3 regions of the Enterobacter cloacae complex sp. genome follow, and region 3 is predicted to be linked to each of the others. Evidence: predicted binding sites of a transcription regulator. Region 3 holds the regulator's gene; each other region holds the start of a gene.

Region 1 (4,194 bases), 300 kb from region 3:
TACGGAGTCGGTTTTGACAAAGGCGGCCTGTGCTTTGGCGATGGTGTCGTCGTCCAGATGAGCGATCAGACGGTCTGCGGCTTGCCAGGCCTCGTCGTTGGTTTCGCGTACAATCACATGCAGGCGAATACCGAAGCGTACCTTACGACCATGTTCTGCGGCTTTAGCGCGTACCTGGGCAATTTTCTCTTTGACCAGCTCCGGCGGCTCGCCCCAGGTCAGATAGAGATCGACCTGCTCGGCCGCCAGCGCCTGCGCCACGTCAGACGATCCGCCGAAATAGAGGGGAGGGCGCGGCTGCTGTACCGGCGGGAAGTAGAGCTTCGCATCGCGAACGTGGATATGTTTTCCTTCGAAGGTAACGGTTTCCCCTTCCAGCAGACGCCGCCAGACGCGGGTGAACTCTGCGGAAGCTTCATAACGCTCGGTGTGATCGAGGAAGACGCCGTCGCCCGCCAGCTCCTGCGGATCGCTGCCCGTCACCAGGTTGAACAGCGCGCGTCCGTTAGATAGCCTGTCCAGCGTTGCCGCCTGGCGCGCCGCGACGGTGGGAGACACTACGCTCGGGCGCAAGGCTACCAGGAACTTCAGGCGCTGGGTGACGGGGATCATGGATGCGGCAACGAGCCACGCATCCTCACATGAACGGCCCGTCGGGATCAGCACCCCGGTAAAACCGATGCGATCTGCCGCCTGGGCGATCTGCTGTAAATAGCCGTGATCGACCGGGCGGGCGCCTTCTTCTGTACCAAGATAGTGTCCATCACCGTGGGTGGGTAAAAACCAGAAAAGATTCAGACTCATGATTTTTTTCCTTCAATGCCAGCGGGTTGCCAGATGCGTTCGCGAATATTCACCTGCTTTGGAACCAGGCGGTTTTGATAAAAGAGATCGGCCGTTTGCTGCTGAAGCGCGGCAACGTGGGCGTTAACCGGCGCAATGGTGGTGGGTGGACGATGATCAAGATACGTGGCGATCACCGGTTCAGGTAAGCCCATGGTTTTTGCCAGCAACGTGATGCTCTGCTGACGCTGGCTCTGGGTCAGCGCATCGGCCTGGGTAAAGGTATCCAGCACCTGCTGAATAAAGGCGCCATTTTTCTCTGCGTACGGACGTGCCGCCAGGTAGAACGAACCGGTCTGCTTCAGGGTAGTGCCGTCTTTAAGCACCCTTACCCCGCCCTGCAACAGCGCGGCGGAGTAGTACGGATCCCAGATTGCCCAGGCATCGACGTTCTTTTGCTGAAACGCCGCGCGCGCATCGGCAGGCGTCAGGTATACGGGCTGGATATCGGTGAATTTAAGGCCGGCTTCCTGCAACGCGCGCAGCAGCAGGTTGTGCGAGCTGGAACCTTTCTGGAATGCAACCTTATGGCCTTTAAGATCGGCGACGCTTTTAATATCGCTGTTTTCCGGTACCAGGATCACCTCTGCCTTCGGCTTGGCGGGCTCAACGCCAACGTAAACCAGATCCGCCCCGGCAGCCTGAGCAAAGATAGGCGGGATATCGCCGGTGCTGCCTAAATCAATACTCCCGACGTTCAGCGCCTCCAGCATCTGTGGTCCGGCGGGAAACTCGACCCAGGAAAATGTGGTCTCCGGAAAGCGCGTCTCCAGCAGCGCATGGCTTTTCGCCAGCACCATGCTGATGCTACCTTTCTGATAACCGATACGCAGGCTCTCCGGCGCGGCCTCAGCCGCCTGAGCCAGTGATGCCACTGCCAGCAGTCCTGCCAGCCCGATACGGGTAACGGTTTTAAACATGGGCCACTCCTTGTGATTGATGACTTGCCGCTGCGTGACGATCCCGGCGGTTCAGGGCATGCCAGAAGGTTTCAAGCGCGCCGTCGAGGCGGGTTTGCAGGTTCGGCGTAAAATGCGGTTTATGCTGGTAATCAATCACCTGTGAGTCGTCAGCGAACACGCCATGCAGGATCTCCTGGGCTTTCAGCGCGTTCAGAACCGGCTTGAGGGCATAATCTACCGCCAGCAAATGGGCGACCGTGCCGCCCGTGGCCAGCGGCAGGACGACCTTGCCGTCCAGGGCGCGTTCGGGCAGCAGATCGAGCAGCGTTTTCAGCGCGCCGGAAAAAGAGGCTTTATAAATCGGTGTCGCGACGATCAGCCCGTCAGCACTCTTAAACTGTTCGATCAGGGTTTTCAGCGCCGGGCTGTCAAAACGGGCGTAGAGCAGATCTTCAGGCGCGAAATTGTGTAAATTCCAGTGACACACTTCCACATCCAGAGCATTAAGCTTTTCGCGAGCGTATTCCAGCAGAGCGCTGGAGCGTGAGGGGAAGCGTGGGCTTCCGGCCAGAGTAATGACGCGCATGGTTGCTCCTTATAACTAATTGTTTGCTTTTATCTAACATTCATAACAATTTTCAGGAGTGTGACATTGCGTGGTTATTCCACTAAATGATTTATCCTCAGGATGAATGCTGAAAAATGCATAAGAAGCGTGCCGATAAGTAAACGATTGCGTTTTAAACGGCTTTTTTTGCCACAGGTCAATTCCCTTTCCGGGCGGGATCGCACATAATCCCCTCCCGGTTTGCACACCGGGAATCCAGGAGAGTTCATGTACTACCCCTTCGTTCGTAAAGCCCTTTTCCAGCTCGATCCTGAGCGCGCTCATGAATTTACATTTCAGCAGTTACGCCGTATTACAGGAACGCCTCTGGCCGCGCTGGTGCGTCAAAACGTGCCGGAAAAACCCGTTCAGTGCATGGGCCTGACGTTCAAAAATCCACTGGGCCTGGCGGCCGGTCTGGATAAAAATGGCGAATGCATTGATGCACTCGGTGCGATGGGCTTTGGCTCGATCGAAATCGGGACGGTGACGCCGCGCCCGCAGCCGGGAAATGACAAGCCCCGTCTGTTCCGCCTGGTTGAAGCCGAGGGGCTGATCAACCGCATGGGCTTTAATAACCTTGGCGTCGATCGTCTGGTTGAGAACGTAAAAAAAGCCCATTTTGATGGCGTGCTGGGTATTAATATCGGCAAAAATAAAGACACCCCAGTCGAGCAGGGTAAAGATGACTATCTGATTTGTATGGAAAAAGTCTATGCCTATGCGGGTTATATCGCGGTGAATATATCATCGCCTAACACCCCAGGGCTGCGTTCATTACAATATGGCGAAGCGCTCGACGATCTTCTTAGCGCCATTAAAAATAAACAAACGGCGCTACAGGCGATCCACCATAAATATGTCCCGGTCGCGGTTAAGATCGCCCCGGATCTTTCGGTTGAAGAATTGATCCAGGTTGCCGACAGTTTAGTTCGCCATAATATTGACGGTGTGATTGCGACCAATACAACCCTCGACCGTTCCCTCGTTCAGGGAATGAAAAACTGTGACGAAGCGGGTGGATTAAGCGGACGTCCGGTTCAATTAAAGAGCACTGAAATTATTCGCGCACTGTCTGCGGAATTAAAAGGCCAGCTGCCGATTATTGGCGTGGGCGGCATTGATTCCGTCATTGCTGCACGTGAGAAGATGGCGGCTGGTGCATCACTGGTGCAAATTTATTCCGGCTTTATTTTCAAAGGGCCGCCGTTGATTAAAGAAATCGTCACGCATATCTAATCTTTTCTCTTAATCAGACAACCAGGGCTTTATTTCCAGCCCTGGTTGTTTTATATTCCGTCATTGTTGCTTATTTAGACATTATAGTCTTTTATTACTAGTGTTATAAGCGAAGCGGCAAACAGGACATTTTTAGTACAGGACGTTTTGGGGACGGGAGAAAAACATGCGAATTAAACCTGACGATAACTGGCGCTGGTATTTTTGTGAAGAGCATGACCGCATGATGCTCGACTTAGCCAATGGCATGTTGTTTCGTTCTCGTTTTGCGCGCCGAATGTTAACCCCTGACGCGTTTGCTCCTTCAGGCTTTTGCGTTGACGACGCTGCGCTCTATTTCTCTTTCGAAGAAAAATGCCGCGACTTCGATCTCTCCAAAGAACAGCGCGCTGAACTGGTTTTAAATGCGCTGGTGGCGATCCGTTTCCTGAAACCACAAATGCCGAAAAGCTGGCATTTCCTCGCGCACGGTATGAGCTGGACCCCGGCTACCGGCGATGCGGCAAGCGTCAATCTGAGCGATACCGAAGAAGAGGTGAATTTGCTGGTGGTTGAACCCGGTGAAAACGCCGCGCTCTGCCTGCTGGCCCAACCCGGCGTGAC
Region 2 (4,194 bases), 1.8 Mb from region 3:
CTAATGGCGCCGACGGAACTGCTGGCCGAGCAGCATGCCAACAATTTCCGTAACTGGTTCGCCCCGCTGGGCATCGAAGTGGGCTGGCTGGCCGGGAAGCAGAAGGGCAAAGCGCGCCTTGCGCAGCAGGAAGCCATTGCCAGCGGGCAGGTGCAGATGATTGTCGGCACGCACGCTATTTTCCAGGAACAGGTGCAGTTTAACGGCCTGGCGCTGGTCATTATCGACGAACAGCACCGCTTTGGTGTGCATCAGCGTCTGGCGCTGTGGGAGAAAGGCCTGCAACAGGGCTTCCATCCGCATCAGCTGATCATGACCGCCACGCCTATCCCGCGCACCCTGGCGATGACGGCCTATGCCGATCTGGATACCTCCACTATCGACGAACTGCCGCCGGGCCGTACGCCGGTGACCACGGTCGCCATTCCGGACACGCGCCGCAGCGACATTATTGACCGTGTGCGCAACGCCTGCACGCAGGAAGGCCGCCAGGCTTACTGGGTCTGTACCCTGATTGAAGAGTCTGAGCTGCTGGAAGCCCAGGCCGCCGAAGCCACGTGGGAAGAGCTGAAGCTCGCCCTGCCGGAGCTGAACGTTGGTCTGGTGCACGGGCGCATGAAGCCCGCCGAGAAGCAGGCGGTGATGCAGTCGTTCAAGCAGGGTGAGCTGCATTTGTTGGTCGCCACGACGGTCATTGAAGTGGGCGTGGACGTGCCAAACTCCAGCCTGATGATTATTGAGAACCCGGAGCGCCTGGGTCTTGCGCAGCTCCACCAGCTGCGAGGCCGCGTGGGCCGTGGCGCGATCGCTTCTCACTGCGTACTGCTCTACAAAGCCCCGCTGTCGAAAACCGCGCAGATGCGGTTGCAGGTCTTACGCGACAGCAATGACGGCTTCGTCATTGCGCAAAAAGATCTGGAGATCCGCGGCCCGGGCGAACTGCTGGGCACGCGTCAGACGGGTAACGCCGAGTTTAAAGTGGCGGATTTGCTGCGCGATCAGGCCATGATCCCCGAAGTACAACGCCTTGCGCGCCATATTCATGAACGCTACCCCGAACAGGCGGCAGCGTTGATTGAACGCTGGATGCCGGAAACCGAGCGGTATTCCAACGCCTGACGGTCAGCCAAACATCGGCAGCATCAGGTAGAGCTTAATGACCAGCGCGTTGACGATATCAATGAAGAATGCGCCCACCATCGGCACCACCAGGAACGCCATGTGCGACGGGCCGAATCGTTCAGTGATCGCCTGCATATTGGCGATGGCCGTTGGCGTTGCCCCCAGTCCAAACCCGCAGTGTCCTGCCGCCAGCACCGCCGCATCGTAGTTTTTGCCCATCATCCGCCAGGTGACAAAGATGGCATACAGCGCCATAAACACGGCCTGCACCGCCAGAATCGCCACCATCGGCAGCGCCAGCGAGGCGAGTTCCCACAGCTTGAGGCTCATCAGCGCCATCGCCAGGAACAGCGACAGGCTGACGTTCCCGAGCACGGACACCGCGCGTTCAAAGACGCGGTAGAAGCCCATCTGCGCCAGACCGTTACTCAGGATCACCCCGATAAACAGCACGCAGACAAAGGTTGGCAGTTCGAACGCCGTTCCCGCCAGCCATTGCGCAACGATTTTGCCCACGGTGAGGCAGATGGCAATCATGGCGATGGTTTCAATCATCACCAGCGAGGTGATGCTGCGGCCAACGTCCGGTTTTTCAAACGCGGTCGGGACCATTTCATCGTCTGGTCTGCCTTCCGGCGTGGTGGAGTGCTTCACCAGATAGCGCGCCACCGGGCCACCAATCAGGCCGCCAAGCACCAGACCAAAGGTCGCGCAGGCCATCGCCACTTCCGTTGCGTTTTCAAAGCCATAGCGTTCGATAAACAGCTTGCTCCACGCCGCGCCCGTTCCGTGGCCGCCTGAGAGGGTAATCGACCCCGCCAACAGGCCCATCAGCGGATCCAGCCCCAGCAGCGACGCCATACCGATGCCGATGGCGTTTTGCATCAGCAGCAGGCCCACCACGACAATCAGAAAAACGCCCAGCACCTTGCCGCCCGAACGCAGGCTTGCGAGGTTGGCGTTCAGGCCGATAGTGGCAAAGAAGGCCAGCATCAGCGGATCTTTCAGGGACATATCAAAATCGATTTCCCAGCCCATGCTTTTTTTCAGCACCAGCAGGGCCAGCGCCACCAGCAATCCACCGGCGACGGGTTCAGGAATGGTGTACTTTTTCAGAAAGGAAACACTGTGTACCAGCTTGCGACCAAGCAGAAGAACCAGCGTTGCGGCAACAAGGGTCGACAACGTATCGAGATGAATCATAGAAGGCTCCTGTTATGCGCGTGTTCCATACACACGCGGCGTTATCCTGGGCCGGGTGATGCTCGTCATGAGCCGCCGGCGCGAAAAGTGTAATTTTTTTTTCCTGTTGGTTGTAGAAAACCTGCTCACACCGGCAGATTTTCTCTCTTTTTTTTGCTGGCAATCGTTTGCTTTTACCAGGTGGTCAGCTAAAATGCCCGCTTTTCCACCGTGGGATTGCCGCCGATGTCTGTTAACACTCTGGAGTCTTCTGATGCGCAACCGATTGCGAAGAAGCAAAACAGCGAACTGATTTACCGCCTTGAAGATCGTCCCCCGCTGCCTCAAACCCTCTTTGCCGCCTGTCAGCACCTGCTGGCGATGTTCGTGGCGGTAATTACGCCGGCGCTGCTGATTTGCCAGGCGCTGGGGTTACCGGCACAGGATACGCAGCACATCATCAGTATGTCTCTGTTCGCCTCCGGCGTGGCCTCCATCATTCAAATTAAGGCCTGGGGTCCGGTGGGATCGGGCTTGCTGTCGATTCAGGGCACAAGCTTTAACTTTGTGGCACCGCTGATCATGGGCGGTACGGCGCTAAAAACCGGCGGCGCGGACGTCCCGACCATGATGGCGGCGCTTTTCGGCACCCTGATGCTGGCAAGCTGCACGGAGATGATTATCTCCCGCGTTCTGCACCTGGCGCGCCGGGTAATCACCCCGCTGGTCTCCGGCGTGGTGGTGATGATTATCGGCCTGTCGCTGATTCAGGTAGGCCTGACCTCCATCGGGGGCGGCTACGCGGCAATGAGCGACCATACCTTTGGCGCCCCGAAAAACCTGCTGCTGGCAGGCGTGGTGCTGGCGATCATTATTCTGCTTAACCGCCAGCGTAACCCGTACCTGCGCGTTGCATCACTGGTGATCGCCATGGCGGCCGGTTACCTGCTGGCGTGGGCGCTGGGTATGCTGCCGGAAAACACCGCACCGACCAACAGCGCGCTGATTACCGTGCCAACGCCGCTCTACTACGGCCTGGGCATTGACTGGAGTCTGCTGCTGCCGCTGATGCTGGTCTTTATGATTACCTCGCTGGAAACCATCGGCGATATCACCGCCACCTCCGACGTTTCCGAGCAGCCGGTCTCTGGCCCGCTGTACATGAAACGCCTCAAAGGCGGCGTGCTGGCAAACGGGCTGAACTCGTTTGTCTCGGCGGTATTCAACACTTTCCCGAACTCCTGCTTTGGCCAGAACAACGGCGTGATCCAGCTGACCGGCGTGGCCAGCCGCTACGTGGGCTTCGTGGTGGCGCTGATGCTGGTCGTCCTCGGGCTGTTCCCGGCAGTGAGCGGGTTTGTGCAGCACATTCCTGAGCCGGTACTGGGCGGCGCGACGCTGGTCATGTTTGGCACCATTGCCGCCTCCGGCGTGCGTATCGTCTCCCGCGAGCCGCTGAACCGCCGCGCAATCATGATTATCGCGCTGTCGCTCGCCGTGGGTCTGGGCGTCTCCCAGCAGCCGATGATTTTGCAGTTTGCTCCGGACTGGGTGAAAAACCTGCTCTCTTCCGGCATCGCCGCGGGCGGTATTACCGCTATCGTGCTGAACCTCGTTTTCCCGCCTGAAAAGAACTGATCCCCCTCACGGCAGGCTGTCAATGCCTGCCGTGACACCTCTTTGCACCATTCCCGCCTTGAGCATTGCGCATAAATCGTGCATAACTCCTTTATGTACGTTTCGCGGGAAGGAAGACCATGAAATTTATTGGAAAGCTGCTCATCTATCTTCTGGTAGCCCTGCTCATCGTAGTGCTCGCCTTTTATTTTCTGCTCCAGACCCGCTGGGGCGCATCGCAGGTCAGCAGCTGGATCACGGTGAATACCGATT
Region 3 (4,194 bases):
CTGGGAATTTGTTGCGAAGAACTTCGCCGCGTAAGGGACACGCAGAAGGGGCAACCCTTCTGCGTTTTTGTTTATTCCGCCGTACACACCGCTTCTGGCTGTTTACGCCCGGACATCAGCACCAGCAGCAGGCCGAGTGCGGCAATGATCGCCCCCATCACCGGCACAAAGCTGTAACCTAAACCACCGGAAATCACCGCCCCGCCCGCAGCGGCTCCCAGCGCATTGCCCAGGTTAAACGCACCGATATTCACGGACGATGAGAGCCCCGGCGCCTCATGCGCAACACGCATCACGCGCATCTGCAACGGCGGCACCACGGCAAAGGTTGCGGCGCCCCACACCAACATGGCAACCGCGGCGCCCACTTCGTTACGCGCCAGCCACGGGATCGCCACCATGATGACGATCAGCAGCGTTAAGAAGCCTTTCAGCGTCCCACTCACGGAGCGGTCGGCAAATTTGCCGCCGAGATAGTTGCCAATCGAGAACCCGACACCAATCAGCACCAGCATCGCGGTAACAAAGAGTGGCGTTGCATGGGTAATGTCGTGCAGCACCGGGGAGATATAGGTGTAGAGCGTAAACATCGCCCCCGCCCCCAGTACCGTGGTGAGCAGCGCGGAAAGCACCTGGGGACGCATCAGCACCGCCAGCTCTTTACGTACTTCCGGACGTTCTCCCGCACTTCCTTTCGGCAGTGAGAAGAACAGCGCGACCATCGCGACCACGCCCAGTCCGGCGGTTGCGAGGAAAGACATACGCCAGCCGATAGCTTCTCCCAGCCAGGTGGCGGCGGGAACACCGCCGATATTGGCGATGGTCAGCCCCATAAACATGGTGGCTACCGCGCTGGCCTGCTTATGTTTTGGCACCACGCTGGCGGCAACAACCGAGCCCAGCCCGAAGAAGGCGCCATGGTTCAGGCTGGTCAGAATACGGGAAAGCATCAGGGTGGTGTAATCCGGCGAAATCGCGGAAAGCACGTTGCCCAGGGTGAAAATCGCCATCAGGAAAATCAGCGCATTGCGGCGCGCGCGGTGCGAAAGCAGCAGCGTCATCAGCGGCGCGCCCACCATCACGCCGATCGCGTAGGCGCTAATCAACATACCGGCCGCAGGGATAGAGACATCCACGCCCCGGGCGATAACAGGCAATAACCCCATCGGGGAGAATTCAGTGGTGCCAATCCCAAAGGCGCCAATCGCCAGGGCCAGCAGGGGAAAATTGATTTTCATGAATAAACTCCGGATACCGTGCCGTTACCCGGCACAGAATTAAGAAGTCAAAAGCATGACATCAATCACAAAAAATGAGAAGTTAACATTTTGGCAAAAGATTTTTGCCGGAAAGATAACAATAGCGGCAAGCGAGGGAGAAAATTCTCCCTCCATCTAAATCAGTGCAGCGCAGCGGTTAAACCACCCGCAACAATCAGGGCAAGAACAACAATGGTGGTAAACAGCGAAAACTTCAGATCGGTACTCATCAATTTTTCTCCTTTTATTCACCCTACGAAAAGTGAGCCTGCTCATTTTTACACAGTTCAGGTCAAAAATCTTCCAGGATTTAAGCGGATATCCACTTTACCTCTTCCCCTTTTCATCAAGATAGGACAAAATTCCACGCTAAATTTATTAGCGTACCGGCCACTGACCCCCTCCTGACGTCCTGTGTCGTTTTCCCGGCGTGTCGCAACTCAAGATTGCGTAATAAGGGTGAGAGAAGGCAAACGTTTACCTTCAATGGTTTCAGGAGCTTAGGATATGGTCTGGAGTGACATTTAATGGCAACAATTAAAGACGTAGCAAAACGCGCAAACGTTTCCACCACAACCGTATCACATGTTATTAACAAAACGCGTTTTGTCGCTGAAGAGACGCGCAATGCCGTCTGGGCAGCGATCAAAGAACTTCACTACTCGCCTAGTGCGGTCGCGCGTAGCCTGAAGGTTAATCACACCAAATCGATTGGCCTGCTGGCCACCAGCAGTGAAGCGGCCTACTTTGCTGAAATTATCGAAGCCGTTGAAAAAAACTGCTTCCAGAAGGGCTATACCCTGATTCTGGGCAACGCGTGGAACAACATTGAGAAACAGCGCGCTTATCTGTCGATGATGGCGCAAAAGCGCGTCGACGGCCTGCTGGTGATGTGTTCTGAATACCCAGAGTCGGTCCTTTCCATGCTGGAAGAGTATCGCCACATTCCGATGGTGGTGATGGACTGGGGCGAAGCGCGCGCCGACTTCACCGACTCCGTTATCGATAACGCTTTTGAAGGCGGCTACATGGCGGGGCGTTACCTGGTGGAACGCGGTCACCGTGAAATTGGCGTGATCCCGGGCCCGCTGGAGCGTAACACCGGTGCTGGCCGCCTGGCCGGTTTCATGAAGGCGATGGAAGAGGCGCTGATTACCGTGCCGGAAAACTGGATTGTTCAGGGCGATTTCGAGCCGGAGTCGGGCTATCGCGCCATGCAGCAGATCGTCTCCCAGCCGCATCGCCCTACCGCTGTGTTCTGCGGCGGCGATATCATGGCCATGGGCGCCCTCTGTGCGGCAGATGAACTCGGCCTGCGCGTCCCGCAGGATATCTCGGTGATCGGCTATGATAACGTGCGCAACGCCCGCTTCTTTACGCCGGCGCTGACCACCATTCACCAGCCGAAAGATTCGCTGGGTGAAACCGCCTTCAATATGCTGATGGACAGGATCGTCAACAAGCGTGAACAGTCCCAGTCCATTGAAGTGCACCCGCGCCTGATTGAACGCCGTTCCGTTGCGGACGGTCCGTTCCGCGACTACCGTCGTTAATCCTTTTACGGGGCCAGCTACGCTGGTCCCCGTAACCACTCCCGGTTCAGCGTTTCGCTGTCTCCCAAATAATCCAGCAGCCAGGCCATGGCGGGCGATACGTCGTTTTGCTGCCACGTCAGACAGCACGCGGCGTCCGGGAAGGGATTTTCCAGCGTCAGAGCCACCCACTCCCCCGCGTCAATGCGCGGACGCGCAAAATGCACCGGCACCATGCCAACGCACAGCCCCGCGCTCAGGCAGGTGGCTGACGACTCCCAGTCCGGCGCGACCACGCGGCGCTGATTATCCAGCAGCCAGGTAATGCGCTTCGGCAGCGAACGGGACGTATCTTCCAGCACCAGCGAGGGCCAGTTGCGTAAGGTGTCATCGCTCAGCGGCCCTTCCAGCGCCGCCAGCGGATGATCGCGCGCGACCACGCAGGTCCAGCTCAGCATGCCCATGTCGCGAAACGCGTAGCGCCCCCCAACCGGGATCGCCTGGGTGGCGCCAATCGCCATCTCTGCCCTGCCGTCCGCCAGCGCATCCCAGACGCCGTTAAACACCTCCTGTGAAACGCGCAGTTCGACGTCGGAGAAATGACGATAGAAATCGACGATCATCTGCCGGGTGCGTTCCGGCTTAACGATGTTATCCACCGCGATGGAAAGATGACCGCGCCAGCCGTTGGCGATCTGCTGGCACTGCTCGCGGGTGATCTGCATTTTTTTGATAACAGACCGCCCCTCTTTCAAAAACCACGCGCCGGCCGGCGTGAGCTCCACGTCGCGATGGCGCCGCTCAAACAGCGGGACCGCCAGCCACGCTTCCAGCTGACGCACCGTATAGCTGATGGCCGAGGGAACGCGATGCAGCTCCTGGGCGGCACCGGTAAAGCTGCCGTTACGCGCCACGGCATCGACCACTTCAAGAGAATAATCTGACCACATCTTTTGCCTGCAAAATTTTTGAATTCACCCGCCAAATATTAGCGTTTCACAAGCTGCTTTGCACCTCCTACACTCTGCGCCAACGTACACCTGCCTCCTCAGGAGAATAAACAGTGCAACCCAGGAAAGGATTTTTAGTCTGGCTCGGCGGCTTAAGCGTGCTGGGCTTTTTGGCGACCGATATGTATCTGCCCGCGTTCGCCGCGATGCAGGAAGATTTGCAAACCCCTGCCGCCGCCATCAGCGCCAGCCTGAGTTTGTTCCTCGCAGGCTTTGCCTTGGCGCAACTGCTCTGGGGGCCGCTCTCGGATCGTTTTGGCCGTAAACCCGTCCTGTTGCTGGGACTGGCAATTTTTGCCGTAGGCTGTCTGGGCATGCTGTGGGTCCGCGATGCCGCCTGGCTCCTCGTGCTGCGCTTCATCCAGGCCGTCGGCGTCTGTGCCGCAGCGGTCA

The links. Region 3 encodes PurR, which represses purine synthesis genes. Its sites were predicted from a motif close to CANGCAAACGTTTGCNTG; they were not measured.
Region 1: the regulator PurR is predicted to act here: its motif matches at 2,468-2,485, upstream of pyrD (quinone-dependent dihydroorotate dehydrogenase).
Region 2: the regulator PurR is predicted to act here: its motif matches at 2,482-2,499, upstream of DBR02_RS11100 (nucleobase:cation symporter-2 family protein).

Annotation. Positions count from the first base shown of each region.
Region 1 covers NZ_LT991957.1:3,750,213-3,754,406, forward strand. The annotation lists gene ssuD (FMNH2-dependent alkanesulfonate monooxygenase) at 1-804, opposite strand, end outside; gene DBR02_RS18405 (sulfonate ABC transporter substrate-binding protein) at 801-1,763, opposite strand; gene ssuE (NADPH-dependent FMN reductase) at 1,756-2,331, opposite strand; gene pyrD (quinone-dependent dihydroorotate dehydrogenase) at 2,581-3,591, shown strand; gene zapC (cell division protein ZapC) at 3,758-4,194, shown strand, end outside.
Region 2 covers NZ_LT991957.1:2,217,126-2,221,319, reverse strand. The annotation lists gene recG (ATP-dependent DNA helicase RecG) at 1-1,119, shown strand, start outside; gene gltS (sodium/glutamate symporter) at 1,123-2,325, opposite strand; gene DBR02_RS11100 (nucleobase:cation symporter-2 family protein) at 2,551-3,942, shown strand; gene DBR02_RS11095 (AsmA family protein) at 4,062-4,194, shown strand, end outside.
Region 3 covers NZ_LT991957.1:4,045,952-4,050,145, reverse strand. The annotation lists gene sodB (superoxide dismutase [Fe]) at 1-34, shown strand, start outside; gene DBR02_RS19965 (MFS transporter) at 72-1,238, opposite strand; gene cydH (cytochrome bd-I oxidase subunit CydH) at 1,400-1,489, opposite strand; gene purR (HTH-type transcriptional repressor PurR) at 1,787-2,812, shown strand; gene punR (DNA-binding transcriptional activator PunR) at 2,830-3,741, opposite strand; gene punC (purine nucleoside transporter PunC) at 3,855-4,194, shown strand, end outside.